DNA from 2 places in the Lysinibacillus sp. NPDC092081 genome. Region 2 is predicted to be linked to the other one. Evidence: riboswitches for the same ligand, from Rfam matches in the RefSeq annotation. Region 2 holds a riboswitch; the other holds the start of a gene.
What was found. A riboswitch is a leader RNA that binds a small molecule or an ion and turns the genes downstream of it on or off. The one in region 2 is predicted to bind preQ1.

Region 1 (10,371 bases), on a different contig from region 2:
CGGTATCCGTGAGGAAATACCTGTTCGGAATATGCCTGAAAGCGAAGTTCTTTTATTCTTTTTAAAAGATATTTTTGATAAAGGTGAAGTAATGCCGACTAAGGAAGAAATCGCAAGTATCCGTTATTTGAAGGCATACTATTCTGAAGATCAATGGCATTTTGATTACAGTCTTGACGATCCGTTTACAAATAAGCAAGCCGAAATTTCTAACTATATCATTATGGATAATTAATTAAATACACAAAAAATAGAACAAAAAGATTTTGAAGCCTTTACTGGTCTGACGGTATTGAATTTGATGGGCGATTATGAAATATCACAAAGTGAAAATGTAAGCTTCCGACATCTGGAAGGTTTAAAAAGCTATACAGGTAGCTTTAATGAATCATTTAGTAAAATTGCTGAATATTTTAGTGATAAGTCTAATGTTGTAGAGCTCTCTATCCAAATTCGAAGTAATGATGAACTTGCTTTATTATTAGAGTTTCCTAATCTTCAATCACTGGAAATTTCGTATTACACCGAGATGGTTACAGACTTCCCGCTTCTGAATAAACTGCCATTAAAATCAGTGTCTTTAAGATTTGCCAATGATTTGAAGTGGTTGTCTTCATTAACTAATTTAGAGTCGTTAGCAATTGATATGAGTGAAGCGACAGATTTTAGCTCGTTCTATTCACTGAATCAATTACAAGATTTTATGGGAAATTGGCAACAAATTGAGGTGCTTCATTTGGAAAATAACGCTATTTCAAATGTAGAGCCATTAGTGAATTTGCCCAAATTGAAAAAGCTCTATATTTTAGGAAATCAAGTGCAAAATAAATCTGTTCTAGACAATGGAATAGTGATTTATTGAGGTAATATGACTATATCCTCAAATTATTAATGAATCTAAGCTCAGCAAAATTTTAAGTTTACTGCTAAAATATAAGGCAGTATAACATTGATTTTTCCAGAGAAGCATTGATGGGAAGACTTTATAAAAAAACTCCATTTGACGTTTTGTACTATTTTTTGTATTATATTGAAGAAAAGAATGCCCGTACTAGAACGGGAGAGGTTCATAGCTGATACCCTCTATAAAAAACTATGGAAACATGACAATATGCCATGTCCATATAGGACGTGGCTTTTTTTATGTTTTTACTTATGTTTTAATAGAATGATTGGTGATGCCTCTCTTGAAAAGTGTTGGGAAACATTTTACAAGGAGGTTTTTTTATGTCTGGCCGAAGCCGTGAAGAAGGATTGAAGGATTGAACTTATTGGGTAACCAAGGCACACAATATTCGTTAAAAAACTAAGAAGAATGCAGCACTTTTCTTAGAATGCTGTTTTTTCGATATAAGGGAGTTTTTATAGATGAAGCAGGAAAAAGCAATTGTTGTATTTAGTGGAGGTCAGGACAGTACAACCTGTTTGTTCTGGGCAAAAGAACATTTTGAAGAGGTTGAGGCAGTAACTTTTGATTATGGTCAAAGGCATCGTCTTGAAATTGAATGTGCTAAGGTGATAGCAGGGGAGCTCGGTGTCAAGCATCACATTCTTGATATGTCACTGCTGAATCAGCTTGCTCCGAATGCATTAACACGACAAGACATAAAGGTAGAAAACGGAGAAAATGGTGAGCTTCCATCGACTTTTGTACCTGGCCGAAATCTTCTCTTTCTTTCATTTGCGGGCGTTTTAGCGAGCCAAGTAGGAGCTAAGCACATTGTAACTGGCGTTTGTGAAACAGATTTTAGTGGATATCCCGATTGCCGAGATGTTTTTATTAAATCCTTGAATGTAACGTTAAATTTATCGATGGATGATTCCTTTGTAATTGATACACCGTTGATGTGGCTGAATAAGGCACAGACATGGGAGCTTGCTGATCAGTTTGGGGCACTTGAATTTGTTCGGGACAGAACGTTGACTTGCTATAACGGTGTAATAGCAGATGGCTGTGGTGAATGCCCAGCATGTAAACTGCGAAAAAAAGGGCTTGATGAGTATTTGAGTTACAGGAAGGAGTCTTAAGGTATGGCAGATTTTGTAATCGTCGATAAGCTCCAAAAAATAGATGAAGATATTCAAAGAAATCAATTGAACTATCATGCAAAGCGTATTCTCGTAAGCAAAGAATTTACCTTCGATGCTGCTCATCATTTACATAATTATGAGGGGAAATGTAAAAACCTGCACGGTCATACGTATCGCGTAGTTTTAGGATTGAGTGGATACACAGATGAACGCGGTTTGATGATTGATTTTGGCGATATAAAAAAAATATGGAAAGAAAGAATAGAGATTCATTTGGATCACCGTTATTTAAATGAAACGCTTCCACCCATGAATACGACGGCAGAAAACATCGTTGTTTGGATGTACGAAAAGTTGGCTGAGGCCTTGCTTGATGAACAAGGATACAAAGGTGCGCGTGTAGAGTTTATCCGGCTATATGAAACTCCGACAAGCTATGCAGAAGCGAGACGGGAGTGGATGGAAGTTGAGTAAGATACCTGTTATCGAGATTTTTGGACCGACGATTCAAGGTGAGGGAAAGGTAGTTGGCCAGAAGACAATGTTTGTGAGAACTGCCGGCTGTGATTATTCCTGTTCTTGGTGTGATTCATCATTTACGTGGGATGGCAGTGGAAAGCATCTTATTGTTCAAATGACAGCGCAAGAGATTTGGTCTGAGTTGAAACTTCTTGGAGGCAGCGGCTTTTCATTTGTCACGATTTCAGGCGGCAATCCTGCACTCATTCAAAATTTGGAAGAGCTCATTGCCATTTTAAAAGAAAATGACATAAAGGTCGGGGTAGAAACACAGGGAAGTAGGTGGCAAAAATGGATGTATGAGATTGATGAGCTGACAATTTCACCAAAGCCACCTAGTTCTGGAATGACCACAGACTTTTCGGTGCTCTCTGATATCTTGGAAAAACTTGAAAATCGACAAAGTAATCACCATATATCCCTCAAAATAGTCGTTTTTAATCAAGAGGATTACGAGTATGCTAAACAAATTCACCATCGATATCCAATGATTCCTTTTTATCTCCAAGTCGGTAATGATGATCTCACGAAGACTGACAATGCACGATTAATACTACATTTATTAGATAAATATCATGCGCTGATTGATAGAGTGATGAAGGACGAAGAATTAAGAGATGTTAAAGTACTGCCACAGTTGCATGCCCTTGTTTGGGGGAATAAAAGAGGTGTATAGTGTGCCATTACCAAAATGTCTTTAATTTTTCTTGAGGAGTCATATATTTAATAAAACCCCTGATTCTTCTGCTTAGCGTAGAAAAATCAGGGGTTTAATTTAAACCATTGCACGTTTTATTACAAATGATTCAATGCTTTGACACTTACTTTAACTGATAAATCATGCTTTCCACCTGAATAAACACCCTCAACAGGGCTTATATCGGAATAATCACGACCAATGCATAAAATAATGTGATTTTCTAACACTTCTACATTATTAGTTGGATCGAGACCAATCCAGCCGATTCCCGGTATCATGACTTCTACCCAAGCATGGGTTGCAAAATCACCGATCAAGGCAGAGTTTTCATCGACGTATAAATAACCGCTAACATAACGCGCTGGAATTCCTTTAGCTCTTAGCACCGCAAGCATGACATGTGTGAAATCCTGACAAACACCTCGCTTTTGGGCGAATGCTTCACTTGCTGTTGTTGTAACATTGGTTGCACCAGGGAGATATTCAAAAGTCGAGTATAAATATTGCATTAAATTTAATGAAAATAGTACAGGATTTTCAGCATGACCAATTGCATGATAAACTTCCTCTAACTGATTTTCTGTCATATACGTAAAGTGTGTAGACTTTAAATAGGGCAAATAATGCTCATAAAATAGTTGCGAGTGAAAAATGGTCTGCATCTCTGGTGAATATTGAATGCGATGAATAAATGGTGCACGTTGAATGCTGACAATAGACGTCGTTTGAATTTCTAGCTCTTGGTGCTGCTCAGGTATATAAAAAGTGCCAACCGTATTGCCCCAAATATCTGTATGTTCACGCGTTAAAGATGACGGAGTAATGGCAATTCGATAGGATAATAAGCGCTGACGCTCATCGCCCCTAGGCTTTAAGCGGATTGTATTTAAGCTTTGATCGACTTCAGACTCATATTGGAAAATATTGGTGTGTTGAATTTCAAATTTCATTGTGTCCGCTTCCTTTGGATTACTGACTTGCTTGTTGAAAGGGAGCTGTGGTTGATTCCTTTCAAGGTTGTACGCTGGGTTCATATAAATGATAAATTGTTGCAAATGTATTGCCAAAATCAATACATTGACACAATCTTTCCTCCATTAATAAAATAATTTCCTCTAATGTAATATTCCATAAATCTACATTCATCATGGCAAATAATAAACTTTTTAATGGGGTATGAAGCTCTAAAAACTTTGCTGAAAGAGGATCGTTTTCTAAGCAAATAAATGCTTCTTCTAATTTTTGTAAGCAAAACATCACTGAACGAGGGTAATGCTTATCATGTAATAAATATTGAATAACGCAATGTAAATTGGTTTGGCGATGCTTTTGCAAATAAGACTCCGTCGCCCCTGATAAATCGAGTAAAAATGATCCGTCCGCTTCTATTAAGGAGATGGCTATTTCCTTATGTTGCTCCAGTATAATTAAAGCCATACGAATCGTCTTTTCTGCACGTTCTAACCATTTCCCAACTTGCATGAAATAAAAGGGTAAATCTCGATCCATCGAGCCTTCGATAAGCCCTGTAACCGTCAAAGAAGTCTTTCGAACATTTTGCAAAAAAGAGTTAAGTACGATAAGTGGAATTGGTCTTTCACGTCCCAACATTTCTTGCTGTAACGATAAATAAAAGGCATTTTGCAATTCCCAAAGTTCAATGGGAATGCTATCTCGAGTTACACGAGCATTTTCTCTAACCGCACGTAAAGTAGCATGAAGGGCGTTACTATTATTATTAGAAAAGAGTAGATATTCGATAAGTGGATTGACTCGAATCGACTCGTAAAAGATCAAGTACTCTTCCTTCGAGGCACAAATATCCAACACCGCTTCCCAATGATCAATGTATTCATTTTCTTTGCCAGATTGCTCCAACATATTCAACAGCTGTACTTGTAATATATGTGCATTCGTTTGTGATCGTTCACTATATCGTGCCATCCAGTATAGTGCATCGGCTACTCGACTTAGCATACTGCAATTCCTCCTTTAATATCCATGTATCTTTTGCTCCTCCGCCCTGAGAAGAATTCACGACTAATGATCCTTCTTTTAATGCTACACGCGATAAACCTCCTGGAAGCACATAAATATCCTCGCCCTTCATCACATAAACACGTAAATCGACATGACAAGGATAGAATCTCCCATCCTGGAAGGCCGGTGCTCTAGACAGACTAATCGTTGGTTGTGCAATGTATTGAGACGGGTTTTCTATAATTTTTTCTTTGAAAATAGCCATTTCTTCATCGCTCGCATGCGGACCAATTAACATATCATAGCCACCAGAGGCACTAACGTTTTTTATGACAAGCTCTTCCATATGCTTAAGGACCCAAGCTCGATGTCTATCATCAGCTAGATGATAGGTCTTCACATTACGTAAAATAGGTTCCTCTTTCAAATAGTAGCGAATCATATCCGGTACATAGGCATACATCGCTTTATCATCAGCAACACCGTTACCAACAGCATTTAAAATAGCAATATTTCCAGCCTTATAAGCATCCATAATATGAGGAACTCCAAGTAAAGAATCCTCACGAAAAACAACAGGATCTAAGAAATCATCATCAATTCGTCGATAAATAATATCAATTTGCTCTAGTCCGTAGATTGTCTTCATGTACACCTTATTGTCTCGGACAACTAAATCACGGCCTTCGACAAGCTGAATATTGAGCTGCTGTGCTAAGAAAACATGATCGTAATATGCCGAATTATACATGCCTGCTGTTAAGAGAACAGCTTTAGGTTCTACATCTGGCTTCATGCCGGGTGGTCGGTGAGCAAGGAGTGCCTTCTTCATAAAGGCCATTTGTTTATCAAGAGATTGAATCGTATGTTTAGAGAAAAATTCAGGATACACTTCCTTCATAGCAGATCGATTTTGAAAGACATAAGAAATTCCTGAAGGATTGCGTAAATTATCTTCTAACACGTAGTAAACGCCATTTTCGTCACGAATCAAATCGATACCCGCTAAAAAAATATGATTATCGATAGGTACCTTTAAACCAAGCATTTCTTTATAATAATACGGATTGTTTTCAATGAGCTGTTTCGGAATAAGCCCATCCTCAACAATAGACTGGTCATGGTAGACATCTTGTAAAAAGCAATTTAAGGCTTTCACACGCTGTTTCATACCCGCTTCAATTACTTCCCACTGTTCATGTGGAATAATAATAGGTATAAAATCAAAGGGCATTGTCCGCTCTGTTCCACCTTGTGCACCGTATACGGTAAATGTAATACCTTGTTTAAGGAATCTTGAGTGTGCCTGCTGATATTTTTCTTCTAATTGCTCATTTGTGAAAGCATTGAGCTTATGGTGGAAAGACCGATAATGAGGCTTAGGTTGATTGCCATCGAACATTTCATCAAAAAACAAACCAGATTCATAGAACTTCATCATATGGATCGCCCTCCGAATTTAAGTAGTAGAGAAAACGTGTTAAACTAAGAATGAATACATAAAAGGAGTAGAAAAAATGACAATCATTAATTTAATGCAAGCATATGAGCTAGACAAGCTTTCAAAATTAGATTTTACTGATGAGGAGATTGTACGCACATTGCAAACAGGGGATGTATCAGTTTGGCAGGAAAAAGTACCAAACTATGAATTTTCCGAAACAATGGCACTTTATCAAGAAGGGGAACAATTGTTCTTAGACGCTCTCCATGGTAACTACCGCATCAAATATGTAACTTTGCCAGGTATTCAACGTTTACTGTATATTCGTTTCCAATTAGAAGAAGATAAGGATTATCAATTATTAGAAACAGGTATCCAGCATTTAACTTGTGATGTTGAAGCTATCGCTAAGCTTCAACAGATGCTATCAACAAACTGGTCTTTAGCAAAACAAGTAGATGGGACTTATAGTATTTTTGTTAAGTAACAGTTTCGCCTTGGCCTATTTGTAGCTGTCGCTTTGCTTTCGCTACAGATAAACAATACGCCGAAATCGACAAAAACCAAATAATCCCATGCGCGTTGTGAGAAGAATCGACACGTATAGTTACCCATCTTTTCATTTTTCGAATCGTCTCAGAGCATTTAACTCACTAGATTTAAATATTCATTTTTTTTGCGTTTTATACCTAAAAAGTGAAACTTTCAAAAAACTTTTAAAAAAGGTGATTTTCTTTCTAAAAGAGAATCATCTTTTTTTATCGCCTATAAGAAGAACGTTTGTTCTAATGAATAAAAAATAGTATTTTTTTCACCATAAAGTTCCCAAATTTATATTTGGGAACGTTTTTTCGTGGTAAAATAGAGAATATAGAGGTGATTTTATGGAAAAGACGAAGTTTCCTAAAATAATGAGGGATTTCCTTGTCTATCTAACGACGATTAAAGGGAAGTCTCATCGCACAAGAAAAGAATATGAATATGATTTGACATTATTCTTCCGTTTCTACATAGCAATTCAGAATGATCATGATCTATCAGATTTAACGAAAATAGATATTTCTACTATTTCAATAGAAGAAATTCGCGAAATGACACTAGAGGATCTTTATTTATTTATGGAATATTGCGAGGTACAGCGTGGGAATTCTGCATCAGCGAGAGCTCGTAAAGTAGCAACGTTGAAATCATTTTTTAAATACCTAAAAGGGAAACGACGTCTACTAGAGGAGAATCCGGCAGATGAATTAGAAACACCAAAAATAGGACGGAAAAAACCTATCTATATGAACATCGAGGAAGCGACGCAATTTATCGATGGCATCCAGCCAAATCGTGCTTCACCAAGGAATTATTGTATGATGATGTTTTTCTTGAATTTAGGGATTCGTGTTACTGAGCTTTGTCAGCTAAATAAATCATCTATACAAGGTCGCTACTTAACGGTTGTTGGTAAAGGGAATAAAGAGCGGACAGTTTATTTGAATGATAGCTGCATCCAGGCACTTACAGACTATGAAAATAGCGGAAAGACAACATATAAAGGCGAGGAGGAAGAACCTCTTTTCGTCTCACAAAAGGGAACACGCTTTACCCGTCAAACTGTTGCTAAAATTGTTAAACAAATTAATCAGCAATCCGGACTTCAAAAAGAGCGACTGACGCCACATAAGTTACGTCATACTTCCGCTACAATGATGTATAAATCAGGGGCAGATATTAGAAGTCTTCAGCATATACTAGGCCATTCAAGTGTTGCAACGACACAAATCTATACTCATATAGAAGATGAAGAGCTACAACATGTACTCGAAAATAATCCGTTTAATATTGTTCGTACTAGAGAGCAGTTCATTGAATAACACAGTGCAACAAAAAAGCCGATTATCCTTATATCAAGGAATCGGCTTTATTCGCACTATTATCAGTTGTTAGCTTTTATTTCATCGATAGAGTTTGTTAGCTCAATAAACTGTCTTTCAATGGGTGTAAAATCGTGGTTTAAACGAGTAATTAAATATAAATCAACGAATCTAAAAGATGATGGTATATCTAAGTATTGTTGAATGTTATATCGATTTACTATACGTTTAGAAACTAAAGTAATTCCCATGCCCATCATGGCAAATTGGATTAAAGTTTCTGAATCTCCTACTTCAATAATTTCTCCATGCGTAATATTTAAACGCCTATACATATTTTGTAATATTGAAAGATACAAACAGTTATCAGAAAGCACAAGTAAGTTTTGTTCATTAGTAAAGTCCTCGAATACTGTACTCCGATCAATACCTGAACCTATGACAACCATTTCTTCAAAAGCTACTTTTTTATACTTTATATTATTATTTTTTAATGATCCAATCGTATATGCTACATCAATTTTTCCTAGGAGAATTTGATTTTCTATATACTCTGTTGAACCTGTTTTTAATGTTACCGATACATCAGGGTGTGTTTGATAAAGCTTATTTAAAGCTTGTGTTATTTGAGTTCCTCCCATTGAAATCATCGTACCAACTCGGAGTTTTTCCTCATGTTTTATCATCATATTTTCTGTTTCTTCCCAAACAAACAATATTTTCTTAAATTGATGATATAATTTTTCTCCCTCTTTCGTTAGTGTTACACCTTTAGAATTTCTAATAAATAATTCTTGGTTATAATGGTTTTCAATTTTTTTAATTTTTGCTGTCATGTTCGATTGCAAGTGATTCAATTTAGTGGCAGCAGCAGATATACTTTTTAGTTCTGCAACTGATACAAAAGCTTTCATGTTTTCAATATCCATTTCCATTCACATCCATCAAAAAAAGTGATAGCACCATCAAAAATTAACATTTAATATGATGTCTCGTTTTCATTATACTGTATAAAGTTAATAGTATTTTAAAAGTTTTGGAGGAATCGTTAATGGAAAATAGAATAATAAAAGTAGGGATAATAGGTGGATCCATGAATAACCAATGGGCAAGTCAAACACATATTCCAGCTTTGAAGAACAATCCCTTTTACAAAATAACAGCAATCGGAACTTCGAACATGGTTACTGCTAGAGAAAGTGCCAAAATCCTAAATGCTTCTCATGCTTTCACAAATTATAAGGAATTGGCTCAATCGAAAGATGTCGACTTAGTAGTTGTAAGTATCAAGGTCCCTCATCATTATGATGCTGTGATGGCAGTACTAGATGAAAATAAACATATTTATTGTGAATGGCCACTAGCTATCAATACGGAGCAAGCTGAAAAAATGGCTAAATTGGCAGACGAACGAAATATTCATCACGCAATTGGACTACAGGGAAGGCAATCTCCAGAGGTTAATTATTTAAAACAAGCAATTAAACAAGGGGATATCGGTAAGGTCATTTCCTGTACTATGCAGGTTGCTACACAAGGAAAAGGGGGAATAACAGATGAAAAAAGCCGTTATCTTTTACACGAAAATAATGGTGCAACCCTTCTTGCCATTAACGGTGGGCACTCTTTAGATGTACTCTGTTATATTTTAGGTGATTTCAAAGAATTATCAGCTACAATGAATGTCCATTTTACTGAAGCTCTCGTACAAGAAACAGGCAAGACAACAGAAAAAAACACAGCTGATCAAATATTAATACAAGGAACGCTATTTGATGGCACTTCAGCATCTGTACACATACAAGGTGGAGTTTATCCTGCTTTTCAATTAGAAA
Region 2 (10,371 bases):
TGAAATTGGAGATGAGTGAACTTCCGCCATAGCTTAAAAACGGTAATGTCATACCTGTTACAGGTAAAAGTCCAATTGTCATACCGATATTTTGTGTAATTTGGAAGGCTAACAAACTAGAAATACCAGCTCCCATCAGCGCCATAAATGGGTCCTTTGCTTCTACTGTAATAAGAACAATACGGTAAATAACGAAGAATAAAAGAGTAATGACAAATGCCCCTCCAACGAACCCGAACTCTTCAGCGATGTTCGCAAAAATGAAATCTGTATGCTTTTCCACGACATAAACATTATTGTTCATGTAACCTTTTCCGGTAAACTGTCCTGTACCAATTGCTGAAAATCCCTGCCTCGTTTGAAAAGATGAGTCCGGATATTCATTAGGCTGCAACCATCCATTAATTCGAGAAATCTGATGCCCTGACATTTTATTTAATATTTTGTCTGTGAAAAATTCATTAAATTTTACATATAGTATAGCCACAACGCTGAGAATTGATACTGGAATGGCTGTAAGGATTATTAGCAATTTTCTTTGTATACCTGAAAAGAAAAGCATCGGTACAATCATCGACATATAAAGCATGACCATGCCCGTATCAGGTTGCTTGTAAACAGCGAGCATAGGAGGAAGAGTAAGAACAGCAATGATTAAGAGTAGCCGCATATCTGTTAAAAAGGTAGGACGCACATATTTTTCTCTATGTGCAACAATAACCTTACTGACCACGATTAAAAGCGCGAACTTTAAAAACTCTGACGGCTGGAATGAACCTAATACTGGAATTTGGTACCAACGCTTCGCCTCATTGACAGTCCGGGCTATACTTTCGGGTGCGATGAATAAAGCAAATGTTAACAAGATCATCGCCCAATAAAATGGCCATCCAATTTTTTTAAGTTGCTCAATATCAAGCGTTGCTACGACATACATAACTAAAAATCCGATTAGGTAATAAAATAACTGCTTTATAATAAACGAGCTTGAATACTGCTCAAACACCGTACTGCTGGAATGAACAAAGAGACAACTAATAATACCGAGCAATAACAAGCTAATGACTAAACTTTTATCTAATTTATTGATTTGTAACATTCAAACACCTCCTTTTTACCACACTATTAATAGACAACGATAAGAAAATACAGAAGGTTGCAAGTTAAATGTTTATTACAAAAATTACAAATCGTAAATCAATTTTACTAATATATTAATTTTACATTTGATTCTAATTTGTGTAGATTTATAGATTACTACAATCACGTTTGGTTTATTTTCTGAGCTCTTCTGATGATTGCTCTTAGGGTTACGATTGTGTTATATGCGAAAGCGAAACGCTGAAACAGAATGTGTTGTTCAATATGATAACTTTGTGTTCGAGTAAATCGGTATAATTTCACAACTCTTCGTGCAATCTTTACAAAAACATAACACTGGCTTTATATCTTCATACTATCATTATCGGTAAGCGTTGGAGAAGGAGCCAAAAATGATGCATTTTTTTCGATACATAATGGTGAAGGACAAGTTACTTGTGCTGATGATTGTTTGTGTACTATCGAACGTGTTGCTAGGTATTTTTAGTGTTGATTATTTACGGAAAATGTCATGGCATGCAAGTGAAAGCTATACAGAAGGACTTGTACCAATTGGATGGTTAAATCAACTAGAGGAATCACAACGACAATTAGATTATTTAGTAGATTCAGCTGGTGCTTATCAAGAAATGACTGTCATTTTAAAAAATACTGAGCAGTCTTTCAATCATTTAGAAAGTCTAGAGATTGATAAAAAGATGAACCTTCAGATGAAGAAATTTAAGACCTTACTAGCACAGCAAGTAGAATTGATTGATAGCTATAAGCAATTGGGTCAAAATGAACAACAACAATTTTATGTCCAGTCTTATTTACCTGTAAGCCAGCAAAGTCATTCATTATTAGAAGAAACTCAAAGTTATTTAGTTCAGAGGGCTACGGAACAGCAACAGACATATCAGAAAGATGTGCAATTTGGTTATTGGCTATTAGGAGGAGTATGTTTATTTGTTGTTTTATTAGTAATCTGTATAGGATTTATAGCAACAAAAGCTGTGAATATACCAACACGTCAATTGAAGTCATTATTAAAGCGTGCAGAGCAGGGTGATTTCACAGCGAATGCCAGTTATGTGGCGCAGGATGAGCTTGGCGAGGTAGTGTTGTCTTATAATCAAATGGTAACAGAGATGAAAAGACTACTTCATACAGTATCAAATAGTGCACATGAGGTTGAAGAAATGACCGGGAAACTGCAGGAATCTTCCGAGCAATCGTCTAATATGACGCGCAAAATTGCAAAGGATGTGCAGTCCATTTCAGATTCAACTGATGCTTCTACAAAAAAATTAGCTTCTAATACAGCATCTTTAGAGGAAGTGCTAAATGGTGTGCAAGTAATTTTAGAAAAAGTACAGGTTGTAGAAAATTTTGCTCATAAAACTGCACGTGATGCAGAGAGTGGTACGGAAATTGTACAGGCAAATTTAACACAAATACAGGCTATTAAACTTGCAGTTGAAAAATCGAATACAGCCATTTTTAATCTTGTAGAGAGAGCAGCTACAATCGATCAAATGGTTGAGGTGATTGAAAAAATTACTGCGCAAACAAATCTCTTAGCCTTAAATGCTTCTATTGAGGCAGCTAGAGCAGGGGAGCATGGTAAAGGATTTGCGGTTGTAGCCAATGAAGTTCGCAAACTCGCGGAGCAAACCGTTCATTCAACGCAAACGATTACGTCCATTGTACAAAACATTCATTTAGAATCTAGCTATGCTGTGCAAATGATGGAAGGTGTGTTAGTTGCAACTGAAAAGGGTGTGCAGGTTACAGGAGATACGGCAACAAGCTTTGATCAAATCTTAGAAAAAGTACATACAATTAAGCCATATATAATGGAAGTATCTGCAACCGTTCAAGAAATCGCCAACCATACGAAAAAGGTTAGTGAAGATGCGGTGATGTTAACATCATTTTCTGATACGAATGCAGCATCAACTAAACATGTAGCTACTTTAACAGCCGATCAATTAAACGCGCAGCAGCAATTCCATGATTATATTAGAGAGCTACATAAGGTATCCAAAGTTTTACAAATAGCCGTAAAGCGTTTCTCAATTTAATAAGAACAAATGGAACTTTCTTTGTATACAAAGAAGGTTCTTTTTTGGACTAGTAGGTGCAAGGGTCATTTTTTCAAAGAGAATTAATATTGCTCCTATGTGGTGAAAAATAAATAATTGTCCTTTCTGGGTGTACATATGTATTTTATTTGTTTTGATAGCACAATATTTTATAGGTCTCATATACTGATTATAAAGGATTTTTCATTCTAATTCCCAAAATTAAAAATATTATGGTTGTATTTTTAATATGAACAAATTATAATGAAATTCATTGGAAGTGTTATTAAAACAATGTTTGTTTATATATTATTGTACATTCCAAAAGTACAATTGTTCATAGGTGGAGGTTTGGAGAAATGAAAAAGATAATGGTTACAGGAGCACTAGGTCAAATAGGTTCTGAGCTTGTAGAAAAACTCCGTAGTGTTTATGGAGAGGACAATGTATTAGCGACAGATATTCGGAAGCTTGAGCATTCTAAGGGTCCATTTGAAGTATTGGACGTGACGGATGGACAAAGAATGCATGATTTAGCGAAGGATTTTGGTGCAGATACAATGATGCATTTAGCGGCGTTATTATCAGCGACAGCAGAAAGAAATCCGTTACTGGCGTGGAATTTAAATATGGGTGGGTTAATGAATGCGTTGGAGGTTTCGCGTGAGTTAAACTTGCAATTTTTTACACCAAGCTCAATAGGAGCGTTCGGTCCATCGACACCGAAGGATAATACGCCACAGGATACATTACAGCGTCCAACAACAATGTATGGGGTAAATAAAGTTGCTGGTGAGCTATTATGTGATTATTATTTCAATCGTTTTGGTGTAGATACTCGCGGTGTACGCTTCCCAGGGTTAATTTCATACGTAACTCCTCCAGGAGGTGGTACTACAGACTATGCAGTAGAGATCTTCTATGAGGCGATCGAGCAAGGTAAGTACACATCTTATATTCAAGAAGGTACGAAGATGGACATGATGTACATGCCAGATGCATTGCAGGCTATTGTAGATTTAATGGAAGCCGATAGTAGCAAACTAATACATCGCAATGCCTTTAATATCACTGCAATGAGCTTCGAACCATCTGAAATTGCGGCGGAAATTAAAAAGCATTTGCCACATTTCCGTATGGATTATAATGTAGATCCAGTACGTCAAGCGATAGCAGATAGTTGGCCAGATTCTTTAAATATAGAAGCGGCACAGAAAGAATGGGGCTTTAAAGCACAATACGACTTATCAAAAATGACAGTTGATATGCTAGAAAAATTAAAAATCAAACTACAAACAAAAGCCTGTTCATAATTAAGAATTCCTGAAAAAACGGATGAAGAAAACAATATAGTTTTCTTCATCTTTTTGTGTTGGAACACAAAATCGTCAAGGAAATCTCTGTGAATGCTGTGACACTTTAAATGGGGTGATTTACGTTTTTAGACAACCCACTTTCCTACAGGCGCGATTCTCATGTTACTATCAGGGATTTTTGATATTTTATCAGCGATTCTTATGTTGTTATCGGCGATCGGCATTTTGTAGCATCGAGCCGCTTCCTCCGCTTTCGTTGTTGTTGCTGTCGCTCCGCTTTCGCACAGAAACATCTGTTGGCCCAAGCCCCCTGGAAAGCGCCCAGTCGGAGCGAGATATAAGTTCTCTACGAGCTATTTGTTGTGGTGGCTCTGCTTCACCTACTCGACTTATTCGTACATTTGAAGAGCAATATGGCATTCCATATATAGTCGTATATGGAATGACTGAAACAACACCGATTGTAGCGTTATCAAATTATATGTCTTGGATGGATGAATGGCCAATTGAAAAGCGTATTGAATCGCGAGCAATGCAAGGAATGACGATGGCCGGTATTGAATCGAGTATTATTAATGACAATGGAGAAGTGCCATGGGATGGAGAGACAATGGGTGAGTTACGCTTACGAGGTCCATGGATTTCACACGAGTACTATCGTGATGAACGCACAAATGATGCCTATCGTGACGGCTGGTTATATACAGGGGACATTGCGGTGAGAACAGAGGATGGCTTTATCAAAATAACAGATCGTACAAAGGATTTAATTAAATCAGGCGGGGAGTGGATCTCCTCAGTTGATTTAGAAAATACGTTAATGACACATGATGCTGTTTTGGAAGCAGCAGTTATTGCAATTCCGCATGTCAAATGGCAAGAACGCCCGCTAGCTTGCGTAGTATTGAAGGAAGGAAAGTCAGCAAGTGAAGAGGAGCTTCTTGCATTTTTAGAAAGCCAATTTGCAAAATGGTGGGTACCAGATGATGTGGTATTTTTAGATGAAATTCCAAAAACATCAGTTGGGAAGTTTCTGAAAGCTAAGCTTCGAGACAATGTGGCAGAAATTTATCCGAAATTAGGTTCATTCGTATAGTTAAAAGAGCGATTTCCATAAAGGGAAGTCGCTCTTTCATTTTTTTATCTATTTAACATTTGAAATACTTGTTCCACGTCTTTGTCTCCACGGCCAGAGATATTGATAATAATGCTCTCTTCTGAAGATAATGTTGGGGCAAGTTTTAGTGCATGAGCAACTGCGTGCGAGCTTTCAAGTGCAGGAATAATACCTTCAACTTTTGACAGCACTTGGAATGCTTCAAGCACCTCTTCATTTGTCACCGTTACATATTCTCCGCGACCAATTGTTTTTAAATAGCTATGCTCTGGACCAGCACCAGGATAATCTAGTCCAGCGGCAATCGAATAGGTTGGTAGTGGATTGCCCTCTGCATCTTGCAGTACTAAACATTTGAAGCCGTGTAATTCACCCGGTGTTCCTTCATTTAATGTTGCTGCCTTATCGGGTTCAATACCGATGAGGCGAACTTTTTCATCTGTAATATATTCTGCAAATGCACCAATCGCATTACTACCACCGCCGACACAAGCAAGTACTGCTGCTGGTAGCTTCCCTTCTTTTTCTAAAATTTGTTCACGACTTTCACGGCTAATGACTGATTGGAAATGCTTTACCATTGAAGGGAATGGGTGAGGTCCAACAGCAGAACCTAGTAAATAGAAAGTCGACGCATAGTTTTTTACTAAATCAGCAAATGCTGCATCCACTGCATCTTTTAGTCGTCCTTGACCTTTATCAACGGCTACTACCTTAGCACCAAGAAGCTCCATACGGAAGACGTTTAATGCTTGGCGCTTAGTATCTTCTAAGCCCATATAAATTGTGCAATCCATCCCGAACATTGCACAAGCAGTTGCTGTTGCTACACCATGCTGACCGGCACCTGTTTCGGCGATAACACGATTAGCACCCATGCGCTTTGCCAATAAAATCTGACCTAGAACGTTATTAATTTTATGAGAACCTGTATGGTTAAGATCTTCACGCTTTAAATAAATTTTTGCGCCACCTAATTGTTTTGTTAAATTTTCAGCAAAATAAAGTGGAGATTTGCGCCCAACATATTCACGGAAATAATAATCTAGCTCTTTATTAAAGTCTTCATCGTCTTTATAGTTTTGGAAGTTTTCATCTAAAATAGTTAATACATTTTGAAGCTCATCAGGAACAAAGCTACCTCCAAATTCACCGAAATATCCTTTTTTCTCTGCAACTGTACTCATCTTCTCTCGACTCCTCTATCTAATTTTTCCATAAAAAAAAGCCACTACAATCCTTCTGTAAAAAGGACGAGTAACCGTGGTGCCACCTTCATTCGCAAAAATTGCGCGCTTTCGTACTCCGGTAACGGGGAGTAAATTCGTCCTCACATTTGATGAGGCTGCTCCAAAGTCCATTCACAAGTTTGTACTACTGATTTGCACCAACCATCAGCTCTCTTTGAGTACGACTGCTTGCTACTATTCTTTTTCCTAGCATTTATTGAAATGAATTGTAAAGTATTTTCAGAATAGTGTCAAGGTGTGCTGGTACCAAGAAAATAAAAAAGACGAATCTAATAAGATCCGTCTGTTTAAATTAAATTTTTGAAGTTTAAGCGTTTATTCAATATATACATAATCGGTGCACCGACTGCTAAGACAACAAATTCACCTGCAGCAACAGTTAACCATGTCCAGAAGAATGGTAATTCTAATGCTAAGTTCAATTCAAAGGCAATGATAAACATAGTGCATGTAAATAATAATGTATTGATGACTAAACGTGCCCAAATATTTTTGACAAATTTACAAATAAGAATGAGCAACCCAAGAGTAATCATCGAATGCCCAACACCAAAAATTAAATCGTAGATGCCGAGTGGTGAAAAAATATTGGAGATAAATACGCCAATAATAATCCCAACGGCAAAGCGTGGATTAAAGGCAACTAAATGGTTAAACATTTCGGATAGACGGAATTGCACCTCTGTAAATCCAAATGATCCGACTAGTAATGTAACAGCAATGTAGAGCGCTGCAATAATGCCACTCGTTGCTAAAAATTTTATTTTCATATTCATTTCTCCTTAGTTTTTTTACGTGGGATGGTTACGAACCACGTGAAGCAAATGCAATCATATCAATGTTCATGCTTATTTGTAAATAGCGATAAGTAAAAAAGCGTAAAATTGCATGTTTAGGATTAATTAACATGTGTATATTTGGAATCCATCAGGAGGGGCTTGTACATAGATGAGAAGTAACCACTAAAGTTAGAGTCCAGTCATGTCAAAAAAGAACTGTTCTAAGCAGTTCTTTTAACAAGTGTAGTTATCAGTAGTTTTTTAAAACACTAAATGCTTGAGCAAATTTTTGGGCAAAGATTAATGGGGGCTCTATTGATTGAAAGTGAACGTATAAAATAGCGGGGTCCGAATATATCCAGTGATTATGAACAGCACTTATAATCAAATTATTTTCTGCAAGTACCTTAACAAATGGAGGTAATTCCTCTTGAAGTACTACAACTTCACCTAAGTTAAGTGCATTTCCATATATATCGAGTGATTCGAATGTTATCCCAGCATGAAGTGCACTACGACTTGGGCGACCTTGAATCATAACATTAAGATTTCGATTAAGTCTTACTGAGCATACGCCATGTTCCATAGAAGCTTTTCCGTTGGCAATCTGTGCGAATTTTGTACACATATCTTGAAAGCTTAGCATTTTAGACACCTCTACTTTTTTAATATTTATAATGAGGACGTCTTGGCGCGAAAGTAGTACGTAAACATATCACTATCTTGATATAAAGGGTTTCTGATTTGAAATTACTCCTCTATAATATTTTTAATTTCTTCTATTTCAATAATTAAATCGTCTACTTGTTTCTTGAATTCATCTGTATATTCTAATTCCTCATCCAATTCTTTGGTATACTCTAAGGCATTTAAGGCAAAATCCAGAGCAAATGCGAATAGACTGTCACAAAGATTAGAAATGATTGTGTCAATATCTCCTATTTTAGCATTTTGCTTCTCTTGTGAATAAGAAGGTTGTTTTAAATCCATTTCATCATTATTCATGGTATTCCTCCTTTTTGGAAACAGCACTAGTCTCATCATATGCATTAAATGTAAAAAAGGAGACTGAACTGTGTAGATCAATCTCGTTAGCAAAAAAAATGTAACCATTAAGAGAGAGTACAAGAGGTCGTTCTAAAGCACTCGCAGGTTGTTTTTATTCAGCCATTCAAGGTGTTGCTCAAACGCACGTATGCTTCCCGGATATCCCGTTACCCCAAAGTAGTTGGTTAGTAGATATCTTGAAGAAGTAATAATGAATAAATAATGTTATGAAAGCCTGACATTTCTTATGGGGAATGTAAGGCTTTCCAGGTTTTATATAAATTTCTTAAAAAATCAAATCTCAGAAAAATAACTTTGCAAAATTGTCATAAAAATTTTTGTTATGTTAGAAAAAGAAATCGATTTATAGAAATAGCGTAATTTAGCGGTTTAAAGCGACAAATTGAGTGAAAAAATAAAATATTTTGTTGAGTTTAAAAGTCAGAACATTCATAATGTTGTTGACGAAGCGATATAATAAAGATAATATAGCGATACGTTCACACTTTGTTTGGATAAAGTGTGATAAATATCAAAGATAATATCGGGGGGATTATTTGTGAGAAGCAATTTAAAAAAGCTTTCGTTCCTGTTATTTGGATTAGTTTTAATGCTTGCTGCTTGTGGCAACAGTGGCTCTAGTTCATCAGATTCGAAAGAGAAAGAAAAGAATAATGCAAGTGAGAGCAATTCAGATGACAAAACATATAAGATTGGGATTACTCAAATTGTTGAGCATCCATCTTTAAACGCTGCAACTGATGGCTTTAAAAAGGCAATTGAAGATTCAGGATTAAAAGTTGAGTACGATCCACAAATAGCGCAAGGAGATAACAGCCTTAATACGACGATTGCAAACAATCTAGTAAGTGCCAACGTAGATTTAATCTTTGCTAATTCTACACCTTCTGCACAAGCAGCGGCGACAGCTACTAGTGATATTCCGATCGTCTTCACTTCTGTAACGGATGCTGTTGGCGCACAGTTAATAGATTCTATGGAGAAGCCAGGGAAAAATGTAACAGGAACGATCGATTTACATCCTGATACTATTTCGAAAACAGTGGCATTCTTAAAGGAACTAGGCGCGAAAAAAGTAGGTATGGTTTACAACGCTGGTGAGCAAAACTCAGTAGCACAAGTAAAAGAAGTGAAAAAGGTCATGGGCGAGCAAGGCCTAACAGTAGTTGAGGCATCTGCGGCAACTTCTGCGGAAGTAAAGCAAGCTGCTGAATCATTAATCGGTAAAGCAGATGCATTCTATATCATTACTGATAATACAGTAGTTTCGGCTCTTGAGTCTGTAATTGATGTAGCGAATGCCAATAAATTACCACTAGTTGTTGGAGAACTTGACTCTGTGGCACGTGGTGGCTTAGCGGCATATGGTTTTGAATATTATGACATCGGTTATGAAGCGGGGCAAATGGCTGTGAAGATTCTAAAAGGTGAAGCAACACCTGCTGATATACCAGCTCAATACCCACAAAAGCTAAAACTATTAATAAATAAAAAAGTAGCCGATGATTTAGGAATCGAAATTAAAGATTCTTGGGGTGCAGAGCTTTTAGAAAAGTAATGCCTGACATGATCATCTAATGGAGCGAAGCGGGGGAGAACTAAAACTGCCTCCGCTTTATCTACTTTTATGAGGAAGAATCAGCACTCTGTTTGCGGATAGAATACATTTAAGAA

Region 1: another riboswitch for preQ1. It lies ahead of queC (7-cyano-7-deazaguanine synthase QueC); the one in region 2 lies ahead of ACIQLB_RS11755 (QueT transporter family protein).

The regions. Positions count from the first base shown of each region.
Region 1 is NZ_JBIVRU010000004.1:222,715-233,085, reverse strand. It holds gene ACIQLB_RS10105 (hypothetical protein) at 1-235, shown strand, start outside; gene ACIQLB_RS10100 (leucine-rich repeat domain-containing protein) at 302-862, shown strand; PreQ1 riboswitch class I at 1,057-1,103, shown strand; gene queC (7-cyano-7-deazaguanine synthase QueC) at 1,369-2,028, shown strand; gene queD (6-carboxytetrahydropterin synthase QueD) at 2,032-2,505, shown strand; gene queE (7-carboxy-7-deazaguanine synthase QueE) at 2,498-3,226, shown strand; gene ACIQLB_RS10080 (transglutaminase family protein) at 3,346-4,200, opposite strand; gene ACIQLB_RS10075 (alpha-E domain-containing protein) at 4,262-5,227, opposite strand; gene ACIQLB_RS10070 (circularly permuted type 2 ATP-grasp protein) at 5,181-6,671, opposite strand; gene ACIQLB_RS10065 (hypothetical protein) at 6,748-7,161, shown strand; gene ACIQLB_RS10060 (hypothetical protein) at 7,154-7,297, opposite strand; gene ACIQLB_RS10055 (tyrosine recombinase XerC) at 7,559-8,536, shown strand; gene ACIQLB_RS10050 (LysR family transcriptional regulator) at 8,599-9,465, opposite strand; gene ACIQLB_RS10045 (Gfo/Idh/MocA family protein) at 9,588-10,371, shown strand, end outside.
Region 2 is NZ_JBIVRU010000006.1:73,076-83,446, forward strand. It holds gene ACIQLB_RS11730 (FtsW/RodA/SpoVE family cell cycle protein) at 1-1,099, opposite strand, end outside; gene ACIQLB_RS11735 (methyl-accepting chemotaxis protein) at 1,494-3,167, shown strand; gene ACIQLB_RS11740 (L-threonine 3-dehydrogenase) at 3,527-4,480, shown strand; partial or broken gene ACIQLB_RS11745 (AMP-binding enzyme) at 4,797-5,579, shown strand; gene trpB (tryptophan synthase subunit beta) at 5,624-6,787, opposite strand; T-box leader at 6,847-7,047, opposite strand; gene ACIQLB_RS11755 (QueT transporter family protein) at 7,138-7,620, opposite strand; PreQ1 riboswitch class I at 7,627-7,671, opposite strand; gene ACIQLB_RS11760 (DUF1259 domain-containing protein) at 7,880-8,275, opposite strand; gene ACIQLB_RS11765 (hypothetical protein) at 8,380-8,634, opposite strand; gene ACIQLB_RS11770 (ABC transporter substrate-binding protein) at 9,236-10,255, shown strand.